DNA from 3 places in the Paenirhodobacter huangdaonensis genome. Region 2 is predicted to be linked to each of the others. Evidence: riboswitches for the same ligand, from Rfam matches in the RefSeq annotation. Region 2 holds a riboswitch; each other region holds the start of a gene.

Region 1 (6,980 bases), on a different contig from region 2:
CTGGTCGGCGATGGGCGAGCAGCTGCGCCGGCTGCGCGCGCTCGGCATTCCCTATGACGTCACCCCGGGCGTGCCCGCTTTCGCCGCCGCCGCCGCGACGCTCGGCGCCGAGCTGACCCTGCCCGGCGTTGCGCAATCGGTGGTGCTGACCCGCACCTCGGGGCGCGCCTCGGCGATGCCCGAGGGCGAGACGCTGGCAAATTTCGCCGCGACCGGGGCGGTGCTGGCGATCCACCTGTCGGTGCATGTGCTGCCGCGCGTGATCGCCGAGCTGACGCCGCATTATGGCGCCGATTGCCCGGTGGCGGTGGTCTGGCGGGCAAGCTGGCCCGACGAGCGGGTGCTGCGCGCCACACTTGGCACGCTCGATCCGGCGGTGGGGGAGGGCGAGCGCACCGCGCTGATCCTCGTCGGCCGCTCGCTCGGCGCCGAGGATTTCGACGAGAGCCGGCTTTACGCAGGGGATTATGATCGCCGCTTCCGCCCGCGCGGTGCGGCGCCGCGCTTCCCGGACAGCGGCGCATGACGGGGCGGATGAGGGGGCGGATGACGGGGGGGCTGCTGATCGCCGCGCCCGCCTCGGGCACCGGCAAGACCACGCTGACGCTCGGCCTGATTGCCGCGTTGCGGGCGCGCGGCGTCGCGGTGCGGCCGTTCAAATGCGGGCCCGATTACATCGACCCGGCCTTTCACGCCGCCGCCGCCGGGCGCGCCTCGGTCAACCTCGATAGCTGGGCGATGACCGCGGGGCAGATCGCCGCGCTCACCGCGTCTGATGACGCGGCGCTGGTGATTGCCGAGGGCTCGATGGGCCTTTTTGACGGGGTCGCGGTGCCGGGCGAGGCGGGGATCGGCGCCTCGGCCGATATCGCGGCGCTGACCGGCTGGCCCGTGGTGCTGGTGCTCGATGCCTCGGGCGCGGCGCAATCGGTTGCGGCGATGGCGCTTGGCTTTGCGCGCTACCGCGCCGATGTGCGGCTTGCCGGCGTGGTGCTGAACAACGTCGCCTCGGCTCGGCACGAGGCGCTGATCCGGCGCGGGCTCGAGGCGGTGGCGATCGAGGTGCTGGGCGTGCTGCCGCGCGCCGCGGGCATCCGCCTGCCCGAGCGCCATCTGGGCCTTGTGCAGGCCGAGGAGACGCACGAGCTCGAGGCGCTGCTGGCCGAGGCGGGGGCAGTGATCGCGCGCTGCTGCGATCTTGAGCGGATGCAGGCGGTGGCATCCGCCGTGCCGATGGACGCTACACCCGCGCCGCGCCTTGCCCCGCCGGGCGGGCGCATCGCGCTGGCTCGCGACGCGGCATTTTCCTTCGTCTACCCGCACCTTCTGGCCGAATGGCGCGCGGCCGGGGCGACGATCGTGCCGTTCTCGCCGCTCGCCGACGAGGCGCCGGACCCGGGCGCCGATGCCTGCTGGCTGCCCGGCGGCTATCCCGAGCTGCACGCGCCGCGGCTGGCTGCCGCCCAGACCTTCCGCGCCGGGCTGCGCGCCTTTGCCGAAACCCGCCCGGTGCATGGCGAATGCGGCGGCTACATGGTGCTTGGCGCGGGGCTCGTCGCGGCCGACGGGGCGCGCTATCCTATGGCCGGGCTCCTCGGGCTCGAAACCTCTTTCGCGACACGCCGGATGCATCTCGGATACCGACTCGCCACGCTTGCGGCGCCCACGCCCTTCGCCCCGCCCGGCACCCGGCTGCGCGGGCACGAGTTCCATTATGCCACGATCCTCGCCCAGCCCGACGCGCCGCTTGCCGCGGTCACCGATGCCACTGGCGCGGCGGTGGCCGAGACCGGCTCGCTGCGCCTCACCCCGGGCGGCGGGCGCGTCACCGGCACCTTCTTCCACCTGATCGCAAAGGCCAGCGCATGACCGGCTTCGTCTCCTTCGTTTCCTCCGGCCCGGGCGATCCCGAGCTGATCACCCTCAAGGCGGTCGACCGGCTCAAGCGCGCCGATGTCGTGCTTTACGACGACCTCGCCTCGGGCCCGGTGCTGGATCATGCGGGGCCGGGGGCGGAGCGGATCGCGGTGGGTAAGCGCGCCGGCCGGCCCTCGGCGAAGCAGGAGCATGTGAATGCGCTTCTGGTCGAGCATGCGCAGGCGGGCAAGCGGGTGGTGCGGCTGAAGTCGGGCGACGCGGGCCTCTTCGGCCGGCTCGAGGAAGAGATCAGTGCGCTTCTGGCCGCGGCCATCCCCTACGAGATCGTGCCGGGCGTGCCCTCGGCCTGTGCCGCGGCGGCGCATGCGGGCATTCCCCTCACGCGGCGGCTGACCGCGCGGCGGCTGCAATTCGTCACCGGCGCCGATGTCACCGGCGGCCTGCCCGAGACGCTGAACTGGGCGGCGCTTGCCGATCCGGCGGTGACCACCGTCGTCTTCATGGGCAAGCGCACCTTCCCCGAGCTTGCCCGCGGGCTGATCGCGCAGGGCCTGCCCGCCGACACCCCCGCGATGCTGGCCGAGGCGGTGGGGCAGGCCGGGCAAAGCTTCCTGCGCGCGACCGTGGCGGAGCTGGCCGAGGTGCTGGCGGGGGCCCGCACCGACCATCCGGCGCTGATCTTCTATGGCCCGCTCGCCCCCTTCGGCCTGCCGCCCGGAGAGACCGGCGACGCTTGACCTCTGCGCGCCGTTGGCGTTTACCTGAACGCCTGTATGGTGCCCATCCCGCGCAAAGCGCCGGGCTTCATCGGGAACGGGGAAGGGCGGACCCAGTTGCGGCGCCCGAAGCCCCGGCCGCCCCCGCGACTGTATGCGGCGAGCGCCCTTCACATTGCCACTGGGGCTTCCCCGGGAAGGCGAAGAGGTGCTGCGACCCGCGAGCCAGGAAACCGGCCAGCAGGCAACCTCAACCGCCGTCGGGTGTGACGGCAAGGAGACCGACATGCATATCGAACCCGGTATCGTCACCGGCGCCAAGCTGGTGCTGAGCTATGCCACCGCTGCCACCGCGGGCGCCTACACGCTGAAGACCGCCTTCGACGCGATCCGCGCGCAGGGCGCCCTGTCGCTGATCGCCCGTTCGGCGATCGCCACCGCCCTCGTCTTCACCTTCTTCGAGGTGCTGCCGCACATGCCCGTGGGCGTGTCCGAGGTGCACCTGATCCTCGGCTCGACGCTGTTCCTGATCCTCGGCGCGGCGCCGGCGGCGATCGGGCTGGCGCTTGGCCTGCTGACCCAGGGGCTGTTCTTCGCGCCTTTCGACCTGCCGCAATACGGGATGAACGTGACCACGCTGCTGGTGCCGCTCTTCGGTCTGCAGCTGCTGGCAAAGCGGCTGATCGCGCCCGGCACGCCCTATGTCGAACTGCGCTATACCCAGGCCCTCGCGCTCTCGACCGCCTATCAGGGCGGCATCGTCGCCTGGGTCGCATTCTGGGCCTTCTATGGTCAGGGCTTCGGCGCGGTCTCGCAGGTCGCGACCTTCGGCGTGGCCTACATGACGGTGATCCTCGTCGAGCCGCTCGTCGACCTTGGCGTGCTGGCGGTGGCGAAGCGCATCCACGCGCTGCGCGGCTCGGCCCTCGTCACCCCGCGGCTTTACGCCTGAGGAGCTGCGGGCGGCGGGGTATCCTGCCGCCCGCAGATGACACGCATGATCGAACTGACCCTCATCGGCATCGGCACCGGCAACCCGGGGCACCTGACGCTGCAGGCGATCGAGGCGATGAACGCGGCCGACCTTGTGCTGATCCCGCTCAAGGGCGCCGGGAAGTCGGACCTTGCCGGGCTGCGCCGCGCGCTGTGCGAAACCCATCTGCGCGTGCCCGGGCCCCGTGTCGTCGACTTCGCCCTGCCGGTGCGGGAGGCGGAAAACCCCTCCTACCGGCAGGGGGTGGACGACTGGCATGACGCCATCGCCGCCGCCTGGGAGCGCGAGATCCGCGCGCAGATCGGCCCCGAGGGGCGGGTGGCGTTGCTGGTCTGGGGCGACCCGTCGCTGTACGATTCGACGCTGCGCATCGCGGCGCGGCTGGCCCGCGTGCTGCCGGTGACGACCCGCGTCATTCCCGGCATCACCGCGGTGCAGGCGCTCTGCGCCGCCCATGCGATCCCGCTCAACGAGATCGGCGCGCCGGTCCTGCTCACCACCGGGCGGCGGCTGCGCGAGGCGGGCTGGCCCGAGGGCGCCGAGACGGTGGTGGTGATGCTCGACGGCGGCTGCGCCTTCACCACGCTTGCCCCCGAGGGGGTGACGATCTGGTGGGGCGCCTTCGTCGGCATGGCCGAAGAGGTGCTGCACGCGGGCCCGCTGGCCGAGGCGGGGCCAAAGATCCTTGCCACCCGCGCCGCCGCGCGCGCCGCGCATGGCTGGATCATGGACATCTACCTGCTGCGCCGCAGTTAACCCGCAAGCTCGAGGAACGCCGCCATCGCCCGGGTGCGGTGGCGCTCGGGGTGGCTGAGCGCGGTGAAGGGCCGCTCGGCGCCGGGCAGGGGGGCAAGCGTGACCGCGCCCGAGGCCGTGGCATGTGCCGGGACCCGTTCGGACAGCGCCGAGATCCCGCCGCCCGCCGCCACCGCGGCCAGCACCGCCTCGTTCGAGGGGAGTTCCAGCACCACGTCGAGCGCCGCCGTGTCGATGCCCAGCCGGCCGAGCGCGGCAAGGGCGACCGAGCGCGTGCCCGAGCCCTCCTCGCGCAGGATCCAGCGGGCCTGCGCCAGCGCCGCGCCGGCGGGCAGCGGCTGCCCTGCCGGGCCGACCAGCACCAGCCGGTCGCGCGCCACCGCGCGGGCGCGCAGCGCGCCCTCGCTCACCGCCCCCTCGACAAAGCCGAGATCAGCCGCCCCGGCGCGCACCGCCTCCGCGACCTGCGCGGTGTTGCCGACATCGAGCCGCAGCCGCACCTGCGGATGCGTGGCGCGGAACCGCACCAGCAGCGCCGGCAGCCAGTAGCTGGCAACGGTCTGGCTGGCCCAGATCCGCAGCATGCCCTGCGGCCGCGCGCCGAGATCGTCGAGCACCGCCCGCGCCGCCTCGAGCCGGTCAAGCGCCGCCCGCGCTTCGGGCACGAAGGCCGCGCCCTCGGCGGTCAGCACGATGCGCCGGCCGATCCGGTCGAAAAGCTGCACGTCATGGGCGCGCTCGAGCGTCGCAAGCGCCGCCGAGACCGCCGATTGCGTCAGGCCAAGCGCCTCGGCCGCGCGGGTGACATGGGCGCGGTCGGCGACGGCAAGGAAGATGCGGAGCTGTTCGGGCGTCATGCGCAATTCATAAGTGAAAACGAACGATTCCACCAGAATTATGAATTGGAATTGTTGAATGCGTCGGGCGATGAGGGGGCATCCAGCGAAAGTTCCTGCCATGACCTCTCTCGTCCTTCCCCGCCCGGCGCTGCCCCCGCGCCTTGTCGCCCCGGGCCTTGCGCTCTGCCTTGCCCTTGCGCTGCTCGCGATGGCGGGGCAGGCGGTGCTTGGCATCGCCGCGCTCAGCCCGCTTGTCCTCGCGCTGATCCTGGGCGTCGTCTGGCGCAATACTGTGGGCACCATCGCCGTGCTGCAACCGGGCATCGCCTTCTCGCTCAAGCGCGTGTTGCGCGCGGGGGTGGTGCTGCTCGGCTTTCAGCTGACGCTGACGCAGGCGGCCTCGGTCGGTGTCTCGGGCCTTGCGGTCATCGCCGTGACGCTGGTCGCCACCTTCACCGTGACGAAACTGCTCGGCCGGCTTCTGGGCGTGCCCGCGCCGCTCGCCGAGCTGATCGCCGCCGGCAGCTCGATCTGCGGCGCCTCGGCGGTGATCGCGGTGAACACGGTGACGAATGCCGATGACGAGGATGTCGCCTATGCCATCGCCTGCGTCACCGTCTTCGGCACGCTCGCCATGCTGGGCGCGCCGATGCTCGCCGCCGCGATCGACCTTGGCCCGCGCGCCTATGGGCTGTGGACCGGCGCCTCGATCCATGAGGTGGCGCAGGTGGTGGGGGCGGCCTTTGCCCGCGGCGAGGAGGCGGGGCATTTCGGCACCATCGCCAAGCTGAGCCGGGTGATGCTGCTTGCGCCCCTGATCCTGACGCTGGGCGCGCTGCGGCGCGAGCGGGCCGAGGGCGCGGCGCGGCCGCCGCTGCCGTGGTTCGTCTTCGGCTTCATCGCGGTGGTGCTGCTGAACACCGTGCTGCCGCCCGCGCCCGCGCTGCATGCGGCGATTGCCAAGGGCACGGCCTTCCTGCTCACCGTGGCGCTGGCGGCGATGGGGCTGGAAACCGACATCCGCCGGCTGAAGGCGCGCGGGCTGCGGCCGCTGGCGCTTGGCGCGATGGCGGCAGTCTTCATCTCGGGCCTCGCCTTCGCGCTGGTGCAGCTGGTGGCGTGATCTTACTCCGGCGCGGTGATCGTCAGCCGCACCGGGGCCAGCCCGGCGATCGTGCCTTCAAGCACATCGCCCGGCCCGACCGCGCCCACGCCCGAGGGCGTGCCGGTCATCACCAGATCGCCCGGCCCGAGGTGATAGAGCGTCGACAGATGCGCGAGCAGCGCCGGCACCGACCAGATCATCTCGCCCAGACCCGAGCCCTGCCGCGGCGCGCCGTTCACAGTGAGCGCGATCGGCTGATCCGCCACCGCGCCGAAGGTGGCGGCGGGGGTGATCCCGGCGACGATGGCCGAGCCCTCGAAATCCTTGCCGGTGTCCCAGGGATGGCGCTTTGCCTTCGCCGCCGCCTGCAGATCGCGCCGCGTCATGTCGAGCCCGACGGCATAGCCGAAGACCGCCGCCGCCGCCTCGGCCTCGCTTGCGCGGAAGAGCGGCGCGCCAAGCGCCACGGTCAGCTCGACCTCGTGGTGCAGGTCCTGCGTTCCCGGCGGATAGGGCAGCGCGCTGCCCGAGGCCGCCAGCGCGAAGGCCGACTTGGTGAAATAGACGGGCGACTCGCGGTCGACCTCGGCGCCCATTTCCTTCGCGTGTTCGGCATAGTTGCGGCCGACGCAGAAGATGCGCCGCACCGGATAGCGCGCGGCACTGCCCGCGACCGGCAGGGTCGGAAGGGC
Region 2 (6,980 bases):
GTGACCGCATCGGGCATCAGCGCGGGCGCGCCCACGGTGTTCTGGATCGTGTCCAGAAGCGTCAGCCCGGTGAACACCCGGATCGTCAGCCGCTGCTCGTCCCCGGTCAGCTGCGACCAGCTCTGGATGTCATTCGACAGCGGCACCTTCTCGGGCAGCCAGAAATTCACCGTCAGCCGGTTCCAGATCTCCAGATCCTTGTCGTCCTGAACCCGGTTCCAGTTGATCGCTCGCGGCACCGGCCGCCCCGCAAAATCCTTCATTGTCTCGGCCCCTTTTTCTTGGCGCAAATACTCCGGGGGTCCGGGGGCAGCGCCCCCGGCCGGCACCGGTCACGACCGCCCGTCACAACGCGCAGGACACACAGCCCTGCACCTCGGTCCCCTCGAGGGCCATCTGCCGCAGGCGGATGTAATAGATCGTCTTGATCCCCGCCTTCCAGGCATGGATCTGCGCGCGGTTGATGTCGCGCGTCGAGGCCGTGTCCTTGAAGAACAGCGTCAGCGACAGCCCCTGATCGACATGCTGCGTGGCCGCCGCATAGGTGTCGATGATCGCCTCGGGCCCGATCTCGTAGGCGTCGCGATAGAACTCGAGGGTCTCGTTCGTCATGTAGGCGGCCGGGTAATAGACCCGGCCGATCTTGCCCTCCTTGCGGATCTCGATCTTCGCGGTGATCGGATGGATCGAGGAGGTGGCGTTGTTGATGTAGCTGATCGAGCCGGTGGGCGGCACTGCCTGCAGGTTGCGGTTGTAAAGCCCGTCCGCCATCACCGCATCGCGCAGGCGCCCCCAGTCCGCGCGGGTGGGCACCGCAACACCGAAGCGCGCGAAAAGCGCGGCGACGGTCTCGGTCTCGGGCAGCCAGTCGCGGATCACATATTTCCCGAAGAAACTGCCATCGGCATATTTCGATTTCTCGAAGCCCGCGAAGCTGCGTCCGCGTTCGCGCGCCAGCGCATTCGAGGCGCGCAGGCAATGATAAAGCACTGTCGCGAAATAGATATTGGTGAAGTCGATGCCCTCGGGGCTGCCGTAATGGATGCGCTCGCGGGCAAGAAAGCCGTGCAGGTTCATCTGCCCCAGACCGATCGCATGGCTCTCGTCGTTGCCGCGCCGGATCGAGGGCACCGAGTCGATCGCCGACATCTCGGAGACCGCGTTCAGCGCCCGCACCGCGGTCTCGACCGTGGCGCCCAGATCACCGCCATCCATCGCCCTGGCGATGTTGAGCGAGCCGAGGTTGCACGAGATATCGGTGCCGAGGTGGCGATAGCTCAGGTCGTCGTTGAACGCCGACGCCTCGTTCACCTGCAAGATCTCGGAACACAGGTTCGACATGGTGATCCGCCCCGCCACTGGGTTCGCCCGGTTCACCGTGTCCTCGAACATGAGATAGGGGTAGCCGCTTTCGAACTGGATCTCGGCGAGCGTCTGGAAGAAGGCGCGCGCGTTGATCTTGCGCTTGCGGATCTTCGGATTGTCGACCATCTCGCGGTAGCGCTCGGTCACCGAGATCTCCGAGAAGGGCTTGCCATAGACCTTCTCCACGTCATGCGGCGAGAACAGATACATCTCCTCGTTGCGCTTCGCGAGTTCGAAGGTGATGTCGGGGATGACGACGCCAAGGGACAGCGTCTTGATCCGGATCTTCTCGTCGGCATTCTCGCGCTTGGTGTCGAGAAAGCGCAGGATGTCGGGGTGATGGGCGTTCAGATAGACCGCCCCCGCGCCCTGTCGGGCGCCGAGCTGGTTGGCATAGCTGAAACTGTCCTCGAGCAGCTTCATCACCGGGATGACGCCCGAGGACTGGTTCTCGATCCCCTTGATCGCGGCGCCCTGCTCGCGGATGTTGGTCAGCATCAAGGCCACGCCGCCGCCGCGTTTCGACAGCTGCAGCGCCGAATTGATCGCGCGGCCGATGCTTTCCATGTTGTCCTCGATGCGCAGCAGGAAGCACGAGATCAGCTCGCCACGCTGCGCCTTGCCGGCATTGAGGAAGGTGGGCGTCGCCGGCTGGAACCGGCCCGCCAGCATTTCGTGCATCAGCCGCAGCGCCAGTGCCTCGTCGCCGCGGGCGAGCGTCAGCGCGACCATCACCACCCGGTCCTCGAAGCGTTCGAGGTAGCGCTTCCCGTCGCGGGTCTTCAGCGTATAGCTGGTGTAATACTTGAACGCGCCGAGGAAGGTCGGGAAGCGGAACTTGACCCGGAAGGCGGCGTCCCAGATCCGCGGGATGAAGGCGGCATCATATTGCTCGAGGACATCGGCCTCGTAATAGCCCTCCTCGACCAGATAGCGCAGCTTTTCCTCGAGCGAGTGGAAGAACACGGTGTTCTGGTTCACGTGGCTCAGGAAATACTGCCGCGCCGCCATGCGGTCGGCCTCGAAGCGGATCCGGCCCGCGTCGTCGTAAAGGTTCAGCATCGCGTTCAGTGCGTGATAGTCGAGCCCCTGCCATTCGGCGGGCACTGCCTGCGCCGGGGCGGCGTCGCTCAGATCGCGGTCGAGAATTGCGTCTTCCAAAACCTGTCCAGTCCTTCTGTGACACGGGCGATATCGGTGGGGGTGCCGGCCAGCTCGAAGCGATAGAGCACGGGCACCGCGCATTTCTGCGCCACGACATCGCCGGCAAGCGCGAAGAGCGCGCCGAAATTGCGGTTGCCGCTGGCGATCACGCCGCGCAGCTGCGCGCGGGTCTCCGGGTCGTTCAGAAACCGGATCACCTGCCTCGGGACGGCGCCGCGCCCGGCCCCGTCGGCATAGGTCGGCGTTACCAGAACGAAGGGCACGCGGGGGGCGGGCATCGGCGCCTCGGCCGCGACCGGGATCCGGTCGGCGGGCAGGCCGAGCGCGCGGATGAAACGCGCGGTATTGCCCGAGCGCGAGGAGAAATAGACAAGCCCGCCCATCCGATCGGCCCCGGGGCTCAGACCAGCGCCGCGATCTTGTCCGGACGGAACCCCGCCCAGTGATCGTCGGCCGTCATCACCACCGGCGCCTGCCGATAGCCGAGCTCGGTGACCCGGGCGAGCGCCTCGGCATCCTCGGTCAGATCGACGAGGTCGAAGGCAAGGCCGCGGGCGGCCAGCGCACGGGTGGTGGCGGTGCATTGCACGCAGGCCGGTTTCGAATAGACGGTGATGCTCATCTCGGGTCCCTTGTCTGTGCCATGGGGCGCGGCAGGATCAGGGACGCGGGCAGATGCGGACGCGCCGCATTGCACAACGCCTCCGGGCCCACCGACCGGTTCGTCTCTTGCGTCCTGGCAGGTCTCCTGGCTCGCGGTTCGATCGCCTCCCCCTCCTTCCCGGCGCAATGCGCCAGTGGATCAACGGGGTCGGCTCACCGCTCACAGTTGCGGGGGCAGCGCCGGTCTCGCACCGGCTTCCCTTTTCACCCGCGACGAGTCGCGGGCACCAAGACAACACGATCTAGACAGATTATCAGCAGGCATGTCAACATCTGGAAGGCTGCCGCGCCCGGCGCCCGGCACGGCTTCTCCGCCGACAGGCGGATGGACGACCGTGGACGATCCCAAAGGGCATCCTCCGGCGACCGCCTGCCGCACCCCTGCCCATGCCGCGGATCGACAGTCGATCGGCGCGCCCCACCACAGGCGCGACAGGGGGCAGACATTTCAGAGAGATTTGAGACGGTGCACCGCGCCGGGTGAAGATGGGAACCATATCTACGCCATAGCGCTCCCTTAAGCTTGGCTCGAATCTTCGAAGTATTCGGCCGCCCCGTGTCAATCGAAGCTTGGACTGTGGCGGCGTGCTTCCTGGATCAGCCAGTTCGCGAACATCTGGAGAGGCCCTTCGCTCAATCGTATCGGCTCCGGCAAGATGAGGCAGAAGGTTTTGGCGATCAATATGCCATCGGGCCAGGGCGCAACCAGGCGACCTTCCGCCAATTCGGGTTCGACATAGAGGCGCGGCACAAGCGCGACGCCGAGACCGGCCAACGCGGCTTCGATTTGCATGGAGTGAAGATCATAACGGGCACCAACTGCGGGATTGGTGAGCGCGATCCCGGTTTGCTGTGCATAGCGTTGCCAGGCGTCCGGATTCTGGCGGCGATGGAGTCGCGGCAGCGCATCGAGGGCTGCCGCAGGGTCCCGGCCCCCGATCAGCGCCGGATGGCAGACCGGAACCAGCACCTCATGCAGCAAGCGGTGCGTCCGCATGCCCGTCCACGCAGGATGCTCAAAATGGATGGCAGCATCGAACCCGCTGCCGGCGAGAACGAATGGCTCCATCCGTTCCGCAAGATGCAGGGTGATATGCGGATGCCGCTCCTGGAACGGCTTCAGACGCGGGATGAGCCAACGCGTGGCGAAGGTCGGCAGGATTGCGATGTCAAGGCTCGCGCCATCGCCGGGCTGCCCCATCAGATATTGGCTGTCACGCTCCAGCCGGTCGAGTGTCTCGCGGACCTGAGCCGCATAACGCTCTCCATTCGGCAAAAGCCGGACGCGATTGCCGGCTCTCTCGAACAGCGTGACGCCGAGGAAGGCTTCCAGCCGGCCGATCTGCCGACTGATCGCCCCTTCGGTCAGGGCCAGTTCGTCGGCTGCGCGGGCGAAGCTGCCATGACGCGCCGCCGCTTCGAATGCCATGAGTGCGGAATTGCTGGGAATCTTGCGGCGCATAGCGGTTCCTGAGGGGGGACTCGGCAATCGATCTGCCGTCACCTTGATATTAGGTCACTGAAGCATGATCCATTGTCGATATATCGGTATGGATTGGCAGTCTATCATGAAAAAATATCAACGATAAACAAGACCGGAAGGACAATCCTCCGGTCGAAGGTGGAATAATGATCTACACGGTGGAATGCAGCTTTGCCGATCCCGGCAGCGAGGCGGAATGGAACGATTTTTACAGCCTGGACAAGCTGCCAGCCCTCATTTCGGTGAGCGGCTTCCACACCTCGCAGCGGTTCAAGGCGCTGAGCGGTGGCTGCCCGGTCTATCTCGCCCTTCATTCGATCGGCGGCCTCGACATCCTGACGGGTGCGGAATACCGCCAGAAGGGCGGCGGCAATTTCGCACGCTGGCAACAGCACATCACCGACTGGCACCGGAACCTCTATGACGGCGTCGACCGCGCGCCGGGTATTGGTGAGGGCGAATATCTGGCGTTGAGCGCCACAGGCCCCGCACCTCTGATCCGGCTGGGCCTCACCCCCTATGCGATGCAGGCGATCGCTATGGAGAGGTTCCCGGAACACCGCTGGCTCGCCAAGATCGAGCGCGGCAACATGCCTGACATCGAGCATCTGCCGGAAGGCGCCCATGTCTATGTGCCGATGACGGCGCAGTTGACGAGCGACGGTGACGCTGCTGCGGGGAAGGCACGGTAGATCGCGATGCCGAATGTCACGATCTATATTCCCGCAGACAGGATGCCGCCGGACGCAGCGCTCGCAGATCTCACGGAGCAATGCACCGAACTTTGCACCGGCATTCTCCGGGCCGCATTGGCGAACGTGCATATTGTCTATGTCGCTGTCCGGCATGGCCGGGGCCACCCCGCTTTCGCGGAAATCCAATACCGCCTTGAGCCATTTCGGACGCCGCCAGTCATGGCGCAGTTCATGGCGGGACTGGACGACGCCATAAGGCGCAACACCGGCCTCACCGCGCGCATCCGTTGCTTTGGCTATGAAGCGTCGAACATTCACGCGCGAAACTAAGCTGATGACTGGAGAACACGATGTCTAAGCTTACATTACCGACCCGAAACGTCGGTGACTTAACGATCACCGCCGTCAGCGATGGCCATCTCCACGCCAGTTTCGATTTCCTCGCGAATATCGACCCGGCCGATGCCGCCCGCATGCAGGCAAATGCGGGGATAACGGATCACACCTCGATCCATATCAACTGCTACCTGGTGCGTGGAGGCGGTCGCACGGTGCTGATTGACGCCGGAGCAGGCGGGTTCAAGCAGTGGGGCGGCCGATTAAAAGCCAATCTGCTGCATGCGGGCATCCACCCTTCCGAGATCGACGCGATCCTTTTGACGCACGCCCATCCCGATCATGTCGGGGGGCTGATGGACGCGTCAGGCGAAGCCGTCTTCCCGAACGCCGAGCTTGTCGCCCACCACCTCGAAGTCGCGTTCTGGCAGGATGACGGCAATCTGAACCGCGCACCCGAGCGCGCCCGTGGCAACTTCCTCGTGGTCCGTCAGGCGCTCGACGGCTATCGCGACAGGCTGCGCACCTTCGAGGGCGGCGAGGTGTTTGCCGGTATGACGGCGGTTCCGCTTCCGGGGCACACCGCCGGGCACACCGGCTACCGTCTCGAATCCGGCGGCCAGAATCTGCTGGTCTGGGGAGATATCGTCCATTTCCCGGAGATTCAGATTCCGCGCCCTGACGTGTCGATTGCGTTCGATCAGGATGCGCATCTCGCCGCCGAAACACGAACGAGGCTGCTGGACATTGCCAGTTCGGAAAACCTGCTGATCGCGGGAATGCATCTGGGTGAATCCGCTTTCGGACATATCGTGCGAACAGCAAACGGGACGTATGCTGTCTCCTATGAAAGATGAAAGTGGTTCAGTGACCTGACCTCCGCGTCTTGGCATCTTGGCGCGCAGGAAGGCGGTCACGGGGACCTTCAACGGAAAAATTACCCCGGTAAAATTTGCAGGTGGGAATATCGGGTTATGGGCGGAAACCCGTTCGCCAAAAGAGCCTTCAAGGGAAAATTTGGTGCACCCGACAGGATTCGAACCTGTGGCCTCTGCCTTCGGAGGGCGGCTTTTGTGCTATTGTTCATGTTTTGTTGATGTTTTATACCCGGTTTCGTTCCACTTCAAACGCGCCATATACAGCTCAATCTGTTACCTGTAACAGTTACCTCGGCCATCTGGACACAGGGCCCAGGCACCACCACGCGCTCGACGCTGCCCCGCGCGCACGGCATTGGCGTCGACCGATTGCCCGACATCGCGGCCGGCACTGGC
Region 3 (6,980 bases), on a different contig from region 2:
CGCCGCCCGCGCCGAGGCGGTGCCGAGCGCGGCGAGCGCGGGGTGGTCGAGCACCTCTTCCGAGCGCGAGGCGCCGGGATAGCGCTGCCCCGAGACGATGAGATCGGGATGGGCGAGGATCAGCACCTCGAGCGGCAGGGTGCCGCCGATGCTCAGCCCCGCCTCGGCACCGACATTGCGGAACCCGGCGGCGGCGAGGATCTGGCCCGAAAGCGTCTTGTCGCCCAGAGAATAGCTGTTGGCGTAGTAGAGCGCGGCGCGCGGGCCGGTGGCGGGATCGGCGCGCAGCGCGGCAAGGTCGGCGTCGAACTGTGCCACCATCGCGCGGGCGGCCTCGTCACGGCCAAGGGCGGTGCCCATGGCGAGGATCTCGGCGCGCACCGCCGCCATGTCGGAGGCGGGGGCGAAGGTCTCGACCGGCACGCCAAGGCGGCGCAGCAGACCCGTCGTCGCCGGGCTGGTGAAGGTGCCGGCCAGCACCAGATCGGGGCGCAGCGAGAACACCTCTTCGGCAAGGCCGTGGTTCTCGGGATAGGCCGCGGCGCGTTCGGCCATCGCCGAGGCGAGCGGGTCGCGGGCGAGGTTCGACACCGAAACCAGTTGCCCGGGCGCGGCGAGCAGCATCGCGAGCTGGTCGGTGCACAGGTTGATCGACACCACCCGCCGCGGCATCTCGGCCGCGGCGGGTGGCGCCAGCATCAGCGCGGCGGCAAGCGCAAGCGCCCGCCAGCCCTTATGCCGCTCAGAACGACGCACGAAGCCCGACGTAGAAGGCGCGGTCCGAGGTGCCATAGCCCTTGTTCGTCTGGTATTCCTTGTCGAACAGGTTCTCGACCCGCAGATAGCCGCTCCGCCCGGCGCCGAAGTCGTAGCTGAGCGAGGCATTGACCACCGCGTAATCCTCCATCCCGTCGGGCCGGTCGGCGACGTAATGCACCGACATGTCGCCCGAAAGCGCCTCGGTGATCGCGCCGGTCGCGGTGACGGTCAGGTCATGATGCGCGACCGCGGCCCAGCCGGTCGAGACCGAATTGTCGGTATAGGTATAGGCCGCGGCCAGATCGAGACGCGGCGAGACCCGGTAATGGCCGGCAAGCTCCAGCCCCGAGCGGCGCGAATGCCCCGGCACCTGGGCATAGCAGCCCCAGGCCTGACCGCAGGCGGTGGCGGCGTAATCCCAGCCGATCAGGTCCTTGGCGTCGAGATAGAAGGCAGTGGCGCGCAGGCTTGCGGTCTCGCCCCAGCGTTTCTCGATGCCGATGTCGGCGCTCTGGCTGTCCTCGCGCTTCAGCTCCGGGTCGCCATAGACGCTGAAAAGCTCGTAAAGCGAGGGGGCGCGGAAGCCGTTGCCAAGCGAGGCGCGCAGCAGCAGGTCGTCCTGCAGCCGGTAGACCGCCGCGATCCGGCCCGAGGTGAAGCTGCCGAAATCGCTGTGGGTGTCGTGGCGCAGCGAGAAGGTCAGGTCGAGCTTTTCCGCCGCGGCCCAGTTCAGCTCCCCGAAGACGCCGTTGGTGCGGGTCGAGGCGCTGCCGGATTTCTCCTTGGTGGTGTCGGCGCCGAAGGCGAGCCGCGCCGTGGCGCCAAGATCGGTCGCGCCCTGATAGCCGAACTTGGTGCGGGTGCCGTCGAACGGGTCGCACCAGCCGTTCGAGCACGATTGCCGGTCGCTGTCGAACCAGGTCGCCTCGAGCGTGTTGGCGACGGTGCCGGTGACGAAATCGGCGAAGACACGCGCGCCCTTGCTGTCGCGGGTGGAATAGTCATCGCCCGGCGTGCCGGCGACGTCGCCTTCGTAATCGTCGAACGCGCCCCGGCTCTTCTCGGCAAAGCCATTCGCGCCCAGCGTCAGCCCGTTCGCGAAGGTGTACTGGCCGAAGAAGCTGAGCCGGTTGGCGCGATAGCCGTCGGCCTCGTAATTGCCGTCGTTCTCGTCGCGGGCCGAGAAGCCATGCGTCGAGATATGCGAATAGGTCAGCGCGGCCTCGGCATTCTCGGTCTTGGTGGCGACCGAATAGCTGAACTTGCGGGTGGCATATTGCCCGTATTCGGCGGCGACCGACTGCTCGGTGCCAAGTTTCGTCGCGCGCTTGGTGGTGATGTTGATCACCCCGGCCACCGCCTGCGAGCCGTAAAGCGCCGAGTTCGAGCCCTCGAGCACCTCGATGCGGCTGACATCGGCGGTTGAGAGCGTGCCGAAGTCATAGGCGCCCTGGGTCGCGGCGGGGTCGCCCACCTCGATGCCGTCGACCAGCACGGGGATGTATTGCGCCGGTGCGCCGCGCAGATAGAGCGAGGCGGTGGTGCCGATCGGGCCCGAGCTGTTCACCGAGATCCCGGGCAGGCGCGCGAGGTAATCGGCAACGCGGGTGTCGCCGGCCTGCGCGAGCGCGTCGGCGGTGACGACGGTGACGGTGGCGCCGGTGCGGTCGGTGCCGGTGGCCTCGAGATTGGCCGAGACGGTGATCTCGTCGAGTGCGGTGGTGTCCTCGGCGCCGGCGGGCTGCGCGGCGACGAGGGCGGTGGTGAGAAGCAGCGAGATGCGCAGCGGTTGCATGCGGAACTCCCTCAGGACGGGGCAGGGCCCCTTGTGACACGAAATCTGACGGGAGATCCCGCAGACGGCGACAATCACCACTGCGGATGGCCGCTGACCTGATGCGCCCCGCATCGGACAAGGGTGAGTGCCGCGGCAGGTCTCCTGGCTTGCGGGTCTGGGCTCGGACGGGCCTTCCCGGGGGATCGCCCCAGTGGCAGTTACCGTCTTCGCTCGCCGCTTACAGTTGCGGGGGCAGCTGCGGCATTGCCCGAAGGCGCACCGCATTCCCTTTTCATCCGGACTTTGGGCCCGGAACCGAGGCGCGTTCGTCTTGCGCGATCGGGGGCGGCGCTGTCAAGCGCCCGTGAGCCGGTGCGAGCGCCGGGTGAGCCGGCGATGCGGAAATACCGCAGGGCAGCGGGCGGGCGGATGCCGCGGCGGCGGCACCACGAAAAAGGGGGCCGCGCGGGCCCCCTTGGTCTGTCGCCGCAGGCTGCGGCCTCAGGACTGCAGCTCCATCGCCCGCGCCCGGTCGCGCAGCACGAATTTCTGCACCTTGCCGGTCGAGGTCTTCGGCAGCTCGCCGAACACCACCGTCTTCGGCGCCTTGAAATGCGCCATGTTCTGCCGGCAGAAGGCAATGAGCTCCTTGTCGCTCACCTCCGAGCCCGGGCGCAGCTTGACGAAGGCGCAGGGCGTCTCGCCCCAGCGTTCGTGCGGGCGGGCGACGACGGCTGCCTCCATCACCTCGGGGTGCTTGTAGAGCACGTCCTCGACCTCGATCGAGGAGATGTTCTCGCCACCCGAGATGATGATGTCCTTCGAGCGGTCCTTCAGCTCGATATAGCCATCGGGATGCATCACGCCGAGGTCGCCCGAGGCGAACCAGCCGCCGGCAAAGGCCTCGTCGGTGGCGGAGGGGTTCTTCAGATAGCCCTTCATCACGTTGTTGCCGCGCATGAAGATCTCGCCCATCGTCACGCCATCGGCCGGCACCGGCTCCTGGGTGTCGGGGTTCGCCACCATGATCTCTTCCATCGCGTGGTTGCGCACGCCTTGGCGCGCCTTGAGTTTCGCGCGTTCGGGCAGCGACAGCCCGTCCCATTCCTCGTGCCAGGCGCAGGTGACGCCGGGGCCGTAGGTCTCAGTCAGGCCATAGCCATGGGTGACGTCGAAGCCGAGCGCCTCCATCTTCTCGATGATGATCGCGGGCGGCGGGGCGCCGCCGGTCAGCACCTTGACGCCCTTCTGCAGGCCGTCCTTCATTTCGGCCGGGGCGTGCACCAGCATCGCGAGCACCACCGAGGCGCCGCAGAAATGGGTGACGCCCTCTTCCTTGATCAGCCGATAGATCGGCTCGTCGCGCACCGCGCGCAGGCAGACCGCGACGCCCGCCGAAGCGGCGATGGTCCAGGGGAAGCACCAGCCGTTGCAATGGAACATCGGCAGCGTCCACAGATAGACCGGCCGGTCCGCCATGTGCCACGACACGACATTCGCGAGCGCATTCAGATGCGCGCCGCGGTGGTGGTAGATCACGCCCTTCGGGTTGCCGGTGGTGCCCGAGGTGTAGTTCAGCGTGATCGCGTCCCATTCGTCATCGGGGCGGATCCAGCGGAAATCGGCGTCGCCCTCGGCGAGCAGCTCCTCATAGCCGATCTGGCCGATCTTGCGCGCCGCGCCGAAGGCCGGGTCGGTGATGTCGACCACCAGCAGGTCGCGCGGACGCGCGATGTGCACGGCGCGGTCGACGATCTCGGCGAATTCCGGATCGACGAAGATCACCTTGCTTTCGGCATGGCTGAGGATGAAGGCCACGGCCTCGGCATCGAGACGAGTGTTGATCGCGTTCAGCACGGCGCCGGCCATCGGCACCGAGAAATGCGATTCGAACATCTCGGGGATGTTGGTCGCCATGATCGAGATCGTGTCGCCCTTGCCGTAGCCGCGCTTCGACAGGGCCGAGGCCATCTTCAGGCAGCGCGCATAGGTCTCCCCCCAGGTGCGGCGCACGCCCTCGTAGACCACCGCAAGCCGGTCCGGATAGACCTTGGCCGAGCGGTCCATCAGGCTCAGCGGCGTGATCGGCAGATAGTTCGCCGGGGTCTTTTCGCCCCCGATGTTGTAGATGTTGTGCTCCATGGGTCCTCCCTTGGGGTGGCCGGGCAGGGCGCCCGGCCGCAGGTTGTCTGATCAGGTCCTCAGCGGCTTGCCGGTCTCGAGGATGTGCTTGATGCGGGCAAGCGTGAGCGGCACCTGCATCATCTCGACGAAGGCGCGGGCCTCGAGTGCGCGCAGGTCCTCCTCGGCCAGCTCGCCGCCGAGCGGGCCGCCGGTGATGACCGAGGCGATGTGCGCCTGCACGGCGAGATCGGCCGCCGAGAGCTTGCCCGCCGCCACCATCTCGCGGCGCGGCGCGAGGATCGCCTCGGCCTCCTCGGCACCGCCGGTGGTGATCCGCTCGGGCGCCAGCGCCTCGTAGCCGTCGATCATCGCGAGCGCAGTCTGCATCGCCGCGCCGATCCGGTCATCCGTGTGCATCACCACCTGCGTCGTCGTGGGATCGAGGAAGCCAAGCGTCACCGCCTCGCGGGCCGAGCCCGCCGGGCGCGGCTGGGTCAGTGCCGCGAAGGCCTTCGCCGCGCCAAGCCGCGCGGTCAGCCGGGTGCAGCCGCCCCAGCCCGGCAGGATGCCAAGCGTGTGTTCGGGCAGGCCGATCTTCGCCTCGAGATGCACGACGCGGGCCGAGCAATGCAGCGTCAGCTCGCAGCCGCCGCCGAGCGTGATCCCCTGCACCGCCGCGACCGAGGGCACCGGCGCCTGCCGCAGCAGCGGGTAAAGCGCATGGCCGCGGGCGATGAAGCCGCCGATCGCGTCCCAGTCCGCGCTCTCGATCATCTCGACGAAGCGGGCGAGGTTGGCGCCGGCCGAGAAGGCGCGCGGGTCGTGGTTGCCGACCACCAGCGCCTTCACCGCGCCGCCCATCCGGCCCAGCGTCTCCTCGATCATGTCGAAGACGCCGTCGTCGACCGCGTTCATCTTGGTGGTGAGTTCGAGGCAGCCGACGCCATCGCCCAGATCCCACAGGCTCGCCGAGGCATTGCCGGCAAGCTTCGCGCCCGCCGCCTTCGCCCGGTCGAGCGGGTCCTGCGCCGCGGCGTCCTTCACCACCGCGGGCATCGCCGGCAGGTTCAGCGCGGCGCGGCTGGCGGCATCGAGGCTCTGGGCGATGGCGAAGGGACCCTTGCGCCAGGCAAAGCCAAGCTCCAGCGCCGCATCGAGCGCGGCGGGGCCGGTCGAGATCTCGGCGACATGGGCCGCGGCATAGCGCAGCACCTCGCCCAGCACCTCGCGCGCATAGGCGCCAAGCTTGCCCTGATCGGCGAGCAGCGCCGCCAGATCCTTGCCGCCTCCGGGCACCGCCACGGTCTGCACCGCGCGATACTCGCCGGTTGCCGGGTCGATCACCTCGCGGCTGCCATCGGCGGCCTTGCGGTAGAAGCCCGCGCCCGACTTGCGGCCGAAGCGACCCTTGGCGATCATCTCCCTGACCAGCGCATTCGCCGGCAGGTCGAAGCGGTTGATCGCGTCGCCGGCGGGCAGCTCGCCCATCAGCGAGCCCCAGATGCTCGGGATCATGTCGACGCCGACCAGATCCGACAGGCCGAAGACGCCGGTGCGCGGGATGCCGAAGGCGGTCTGCACGGCGTCCGCCTCCTCGATCGTCAGGCCAAGGCGCAACGCCTCGACCATGGCGATCGACATCCAGGTGCAACCGATGCGGTTGGCGATGAAGCCGGGGGTGTCGCGGCAGTCGATCACCGTCTTGCCGAGCACCGCGCGCCCGGCCTTGCGGATGAAGGCCTGCGCCGGCCCGCCGTCCTCGGCGACCAGCTCGAGCAGCGCCATGTGCCGCGGCGGGTTGAAGAAATGCGAGATCGCGAAGCGCGATGCGAACTCGGCGCCGAAGCCCTCGGTCAGCAGCTCGCGCAGGATCGTCGAGGTGTTCGACGACACCACCGCGCCCGGCGCCAGCAGCGGCGCGATCTTGGCGAAGAGCGCGCGCTTGACCTCGAGGTTCTCGATCACCGCCTCGATGATCCAGTCGGCCTCGGCGACGCGGGCGATGTCATCCTCGACGTTGCCGGGGCGCACCAGTGCCGCGGGGCCCGGGCCGGCGAAACCGCCCGCCTTCAGCTGCGCGGCGATGCCCGCCTCGGCGCGGGCGTTGCGGTTGCCCTCGGCCGGGATGTCGAGCAGGTCGACCGGAACGCCGGCGTTGGCGAATTGCGCGGCGATGCCCGCGCCCATCGAGCCCGCCCCGATCACCACGGCGCGGCGGCATCCGCTCGTCGTCACGCCCCAGGCCTGCGTCAGTTCCGTCATCTTCGTGCCTTTCTCGTCATGCCCCGCGGGGCCGTCGGGACCGGGCGGGGGCCGCTCC

Evidence for each region. Region 2 has a riboswitch for cobalamin ahead of nrdH (glutaredoxin-like protein NrdH). Riboswitches for the same ligand answer to the same signal wherever they lie in the genome.
Region 1: it holds a riboswitch for cobalamin, as region 2 does, so the genes downstream of both, EOW66_RS07100 (energy-coupling factor ABC transporter permease) here and nrdH (glutaredoxin-like protein NrdH) in region 2, are expected to answer to the same signal.
Region 3: it holds a riboswitch for cobalamin, as region 2 does, so the genes downstream of both, EOW66_RS02705 (TonB-dependent receptor plug domain-containing protein) here and nrdH (glutaredoxin-like protein NrdH) in region 2, are expected to answer to the same signal.

What each region holds. Positions count from the first base shown of each region.
Region 1 is NZ_SAVA01000003.1:312,650-319,629, reverse strand. It holds gene cobM (precorrin-4 C(11)-methyltransferase) at 1-526, shown strand, start outside; gene EOW66_RS07110 (cobyrinate a,c-diamide synthase) at 547-1,869, shown strand; gene cobA (uroporphyrinogen-III C-methyltransferase) at 1,866-2,615, shown strand; cobalamin riboswitch at 2,635-2,850, shown strand; gene EOW66_RS07100 (energy-coupling factor ABC transporter permease) at 2,881-3,546, shown strand; gene cobF (precorrin-6A synthase (deacetylating)) at 3,592-4,344, shown strand; gene EOW66_RS07090 (LysR substrate-binding domain-containing protein) at 4,341-5,201, opposite strand; gene EOW66_RS07085 (YeiH family protein) at 5,302-6,306, shown strand; gene EOW66_RS07080 (fumarylacetoacetate hydrolase family protein) at 6,309-6,980, opposite strand, start outside.
Region 2 is NZ_SAVA01000009.1:78,595-85,574, forward strand. It holds gene nrdF (class 1b ribonucleoside-diphosphate reductase subunit beta) at 1-263, opposite strand, end outside; gene nrdE (class 1b ribonucleoside-diphosphate reductase subunit alpha) at 346-2,427, opposite strand; gene nrdI (class Ib ribonucleoside-diphosphate reductase assembly flavoprotein NrdI) at 2,496-2,912, opposite strand; gene nrdH (glutaredoxin-like protein NrdH) at 2,930-3,151, opposite strand; cobalamin riboswitch at 3,251-3,439, opposite strand; gene EOW66_RS15095 (LysR substrate-binding domain-containing protein) at 3,752-4,654, opposite strand; gene EOW66_RS15100 (sugar ABC transporter) at 4,822-5,367, shown strand; gene EOW66_RS15105 (hypothetical protein) at 5,374-5,700, shown strand; gene EOW66_RS15110 (MBL fold metallo-hydrolase) at 5,721-6,563, shown strand.
Region 3 is NZ_SAVA01000001.1:559,564-566,543, reverse strand. It holds gene EOW66_RS02710 (ABC transporter substrate-binding protein) at 1-699, opposite strand, end outside; gene EOW66_RS02705 (TonB-dependent receptor plug domain-containing protein) at 743-2,554, opposite strand; cobalamin riboswitch at 2,672-2,871, opposite strand; gene EOW66_RS02700 (acyl-CoA synthetase) at 3,038-4,678, opposite strand; gene EOW66_RS02695 (3-hydroxyacyl-CoA dehydrogenase/enoyl-CoA hydratase family protein) at 4,730-6,922, opposite strand.